DNA from 2 places in the Blautia sp. AM28-27 genome. Region 2 is predicted to be linked to the other one. Evidence: riboswitches for the same ligand, from Rfam matches in the RefSeq annotation. Region 2 holds a riboswitch; the other holds the start of a gene.
The links. Region 2 has a riboswitch for lysine ahead of DW743_RS08795 (alanine/glycine:cation symporter family protein). Riboswitches for the same ligand answer to the same signal wherever they lie in the genome.
Positions count from the first base shown of each region.

Region 1 (2,401 bases), on a different contig from region 2:
GGAAGAAAAGTCAACGACTACGTCTGCCGGAACATCGCATTCTGCCAGGCTTTTGAATACCGGATAATCGTTCTGGCCGTTGTCGTTCATATCGATTCCGGCTATGATTTCTGCATTTGCATCTTCTTTTACCAGGCCGGTGATGACCTGTCCCATATGGCCGTTGCAGCCATGCATAATAATTTTAACCATTGTCTTTTTCCTTCTTTACTTCGTGTATTCTTAACTTAAGCCAGTTTGATTCCAAAATCTTTCATAGCCTTTGCCAGGCGCTCCTGGTTCTGCGGCTCCATCTCGGTCAGCGGCAGACGAAGCGGGCCAACCTCTTTGCCCATCAGGTTCAGCGCTGCTTTTACCGGAATCGGGTTTACTTCGCAGAACAGCGCATCGATGAGCGGCAGTGCTCTCAGCTGGATTTCTCTGGATCCGGCCACATCGCCGTCGAGGAATTTCTGTACCATGTCGTGGGTCTCACGCGGTGCTACGTTGGAAAGAACGGAGATTACACCGCTTCCGCCAAGGGAAAGGATCGGCACAACCTGATCGTCGTTTCCGGAGTACAGATCGATCTTTCCATCGGTCAGCTGCATAATTTTTGCGACCTGGGAAATGTTTCCGGAAGCCTCTTTGACTGCAACGATATTCTCAACGTTGTTGAACAGATAGACGATCGTTTCCGGTGCAATGTTTACGCCGGTTCTGCCCTGAATGTTGTAAAGGATGACCGGCACTTTGACGCTGTCTGCGATTGCGGTAAAGTGTGCAATCAGGCCCTTCTGTGTTGCTTTATTGTAATACGGAGAAACGAGAAGAAGTCCGTCCACGCCGTATTTTTCTGCTTCCTGAGACAGATAAATTGCTGTCTCCGTGCTGTTGGAGCCGGTTCCTGCAATTACCGGGATTCTGTGATTTACTTTTTCCACGGTATATTTGATGGCATCCAGATGCTCCTCATGGGACAGGGTCGAAGCCTCACCGGTGGTTCCGCAGATAACGATGGCGTCGGTTCCGCCGGCGATCTGCTCCTCAATCAGTTCTCCGAGTTTTTCGTAATTCACTTCCTGTGTTTCGGTCATCGGTGTGATAATTGCAACAGCTGCACCTTTAAAAATAGACATTCTCTTTTCCTCCTGTATGTTGTGTCAGATAAAACCATAAGAAATCAGTCGCCGGAGCTTATCTCCCACGGAAAATTTCACTTTCCGTTTAAAAAAGAGGCGCCTCATCCCAGATAAGATCGCCTCCAAATTCACACATACGCAGTATCTATGATCAGATAGCTCTCCATCTCTCGATGACAGTCGCAGATTTTTTCAACCTGCGCCCAGGAGCATACCGGTTCAGCGCCGGATGTCCTTCGGCATTCTTCCCTTTTCCTCTTCTTCTTTTGCTGCTGAGGCATCCGAAAAGGTACTCTTGAAGTAATGCGACCTCTATCCACTTCAGTTCTGCTTTTACTATAGCATCATTAAATTTTCTTGTCAACAGCGGATCGCGCTTTAACTCTCACTATATTCCAGCTTGCTCACCGAAACCTCATACGCGGTCCGCTTTTCCATTTCCGTCTCGCTCAGCCGCTTCATATATTCCCGGCTCTGGATCCGTCCCCAGATGAGAACGTGGCCGCCCACGGCAAACGCAGAGGCATACCGCGCATTCCGTCCCCAGCAGATGCACGGGATATAATCTGATTTTCCATACGGACGGTTGACCGCGATCAGAAGGTCGGCGATCTCTCTTCCCAGAGGTGTTTTCCGGTAGACCGGCGGTTTACATATGTATCCATCGAGGTAAATCTGGTTGGATTTGACGGAATCGTCCTCTTCCTCCACGAAGCTTAATTCCCGCGCAAATACGGAGAGTACCAGACGGTTCTTCTTCTCCTCGTGGCGGTTGTAGGACCGAAACTGACCGCTGATGCAGATCCACTCACCCTGGTAATCCTGTGATACGTCCACCAGCCGCTCGGAGACCATCACCGGAATGATGTCCTGCGATTCACTCAACCGCTTGACCATCACATCGACGAGGTAAAAGCCCTCTCCGAATACCTGATGGCTGAATGTAAACGGGGAGACAATCTCTCCCATGATAACCACCTGATTGTTTTCAATCATCTTGTCTGCCATAATGAAAATCCCCTTCCTTTGTCTTTTCTTTCTGAATATTGATTTCTGATCGGTACTTTGCTGATCTATAATCCTAATGTATGAACCACATTTCTTTTTCAGAACCACTTTTTTCCAGATTTTTTTATTTCTATTCAAATCAGCATTCTGCCCAATTTTTTGTATATGTTTCTGTAAAAACCGCACCACATGCTTCGTATTTTCTACCATTGCAATACAAAAAATGTCACATCTTCCCTGTTTTTTTTCTCTGTTCTGTGCTATAATAGTTC
Region 1 is NZ_QUJK01000006.1:79,887-82,287, forward strand. Features, by position in the region: gene dapB (4-hydroxy-tetrahydrodipicolinate reductase) at 1-192, opposite strand, end outside; gene dapA (4-hydroxy-tetrahydrodipicolinate synthase) at 228-1,118, opposite strand; lysine riboswitch at 1,270-1,444, opposite strand; gene DW743_RS10330 (single-stranded DNA-binding protein) at 1,500-2,129, opposite strand.
Region 1: it holds a riboswitch for lysine, as region 2 does, so the genes downstream of both, dapA (4-hydroxy-tetrahydrodipicolinate synthase) here and DW743_RS08795 (alanine/glycine:cation symporter family protein) in region 2, are expected to answer to the same signal.

Region 2 (2,401 bases):
CAGAGCGCGGACTGCGTAGAAGATTTTCATGACGATATCTTTCATCTTGCCTTCTTTTTTATACAGATGCTCCAGAATTGCCAGATAGTAGGTGAACCATCCGCCGGAAGTCGTTACAGTGAAAATGACCATGATGACTGCCAGAAGGATGCTTCCAAATTTGCCGAATCCGCTTGCAAATGCACTTAAAGCAAGTGTTCCGCCGTTCGTTCCGTCGGTCCAGTTTCCGCTTAAGATAACGGAAAGTGCGGTGATCGTACAGATAACCATGGTATCAAAGAATACCTCGAAAGATCCCCACAGACCCTGCTCTACCGGATGCGGTGTTTTTGCGGAAGCATGGATCATTGGAGAAGTACCCCATCCAGCCTCATTGGAGTATACGGAACGCGCCATACCCACACGGATAATCTCGCTGACTGCGCAGCCGGCAAAACCGCCGATCGCTGCTGTTCCGGTAAATGCGTTTGTTACGATGGCTGCAAATACGCCAGGAACGCGGTTGATGTTGATGATGATCATGCCAATTCCCATCAAGATATAAAGAACGCTCATAAATGGAACGAGCTTGCTGAACAGACTTGCGATTTTCTTCGTACCGCCGCTTGTAACGACATAGGTCAGAATGCAGAGCAGAACGCCCATCACGATAACGCCTTCTACTTTGAAGCTTCCAAGATTGATATTCTCAATACCGAACGCACCGGCTACGACCTGAGATGCGGTCAGGTTGGAAGAGGTTACGAAGAAGGTGGAGAAAATACCGATGCCGAAGATGAGCGCTGGGATCAGCCACAGCTTGCCCCAGTGGCGCTCCTCGCCAAGTCCACACTCCATGTAGTAAGTCGGACCGCCGTAGTACTCACCTTTTTCGTTGGTGTGACGGTAGTAGCAGCCGAGGGTAACCTCAACCTGTTTTAATATCATACCAAGCAGAGACGAAAGCCACATCCACATAATGGCTCCCGGGCCACCTGCTGCAACTGCAGTTGCAACACCGGCGATATTACCGAATCCTACGGTACCGCCGATAGCGGTCGAAATCGCCTCAAACGAGGAAAGCATACCCTTTCCTTCACTTGCTTTGTCTTCTTTCTGGAACAGTTTTCCGCCGGTTCTCTTCATAATCCAGCCAAAGTGACGGAACTGGAAAAATCCAGAACGAACGGTAAAGTACAGACCGGTCAGAATCATCAGCGCGATCAGCGGCACGCCCCAAAGGACACCGTCCAGCCAGTTAAGAAATGCTATCATGTCAAAATCCTCCCTTTTTTCTTTTCCGGCAACAGTTTTCTTCAGACGTATCCTGTAACACCCGTTTCGTCTTTCGTTCTCCAACCAAACAGATTTCCACCCCCGGAACCTTTTGTCACGGTTCCAACTGCAGTACAATAAAAAGAACAGCGGTCTTCACCACTGCTCCATTAAATCTACGTTCATGAAGCAATAGCTCCTCCACCAGTACGGTGAGAGTGCACAGCCTGTTCGACTGTACCCCAACGCAAACAGTTTTTCGGGAACTGCCCCGTTTCGGCGAATGCTCCTTTCCCTGCCCGTCCCAGACCCCGTTGTCTCAGGACAGGTACTCTTAGCCTTCGCGCCTCTATTGCCGAATATGTATATTGACAGGTATTATCATATGTTTCTTTTCGCCACTTGTCAATCGTTTTTTCGACATTATTTTACAAAAATTTTATATTTTCGAAATTTGTCCCGATTTATTTGAGATTCTCCCAGTCGATTTTTTCGTCCCGGTAAAAATACTCGCGGTCGTGTTCGCCGATTGTGACGCCTGGAACGATGGTGACTTCTGGCTCTTTGGCCAGATCTTCCACATTCGGGTTGTAAATGATTCCTTTTACCATTCATTCTCTGTCTGTCATACCGTCCTCCTGTCTGCTGTAGGATCTAAATAAGTATCCCTTCCAGATGATCCATCTCATGCTGGCAGATCTGGGCTGGCCAGCCGATGAATTTTTGGCGTTGTTTTTTCCAGTCCCAGTCGTAGTATTCGATTTCGATGTTCTGGTACCGCTTTGTTTTCCGCACGCCTGGCAGGGAGAGGCAACCTTCTTCTGTTTCGTAGGGGCCGCTTTTGCGGACGATCACCGGGTTGAACATGATGATGTCGCGGAATCCGGCGTTTACGATGATGATGCGTTTTTTCACGCCGATCATATTTGCCGCCATGCCGACGCATGCCTCGCGGTTTGCTGCCAGTGTGTCCTGCAGATCTCTTCCCACCTGCAGATCTTCCTCTGTCGCCGGGATGGATTTCTGTCCGAGGAAGAGAACGTCTCTCATAATTGGTTTTACCATTTGTGTTTCCTTTCTCTTTCGGCCTTAAAGGCCGAAATCGTTTAATTTTCTATTTGAATCCGCATATCGCACGATGTGCATC
Region 2 is NZ_QUJK01000004.1:209,129-211,529, forward strand. Features, by position in the region: gene DW743_RS08795 (alanine/glycine:cation symporter family protein) at 1-1,254, opposite strand, end outside; lysine riboswitch at 1,440-1,614, opposite strand; gene DW743_RS17945 (hypothetical protein) at 1,719-1,865, opposite strand; gene DW743_RS08800 (peptide deformylase) at 1,909-2,319, opposite strand; gene DW743_RS18115 (hypothetical protein) at 2,361-2,401, opposite strand, start outside.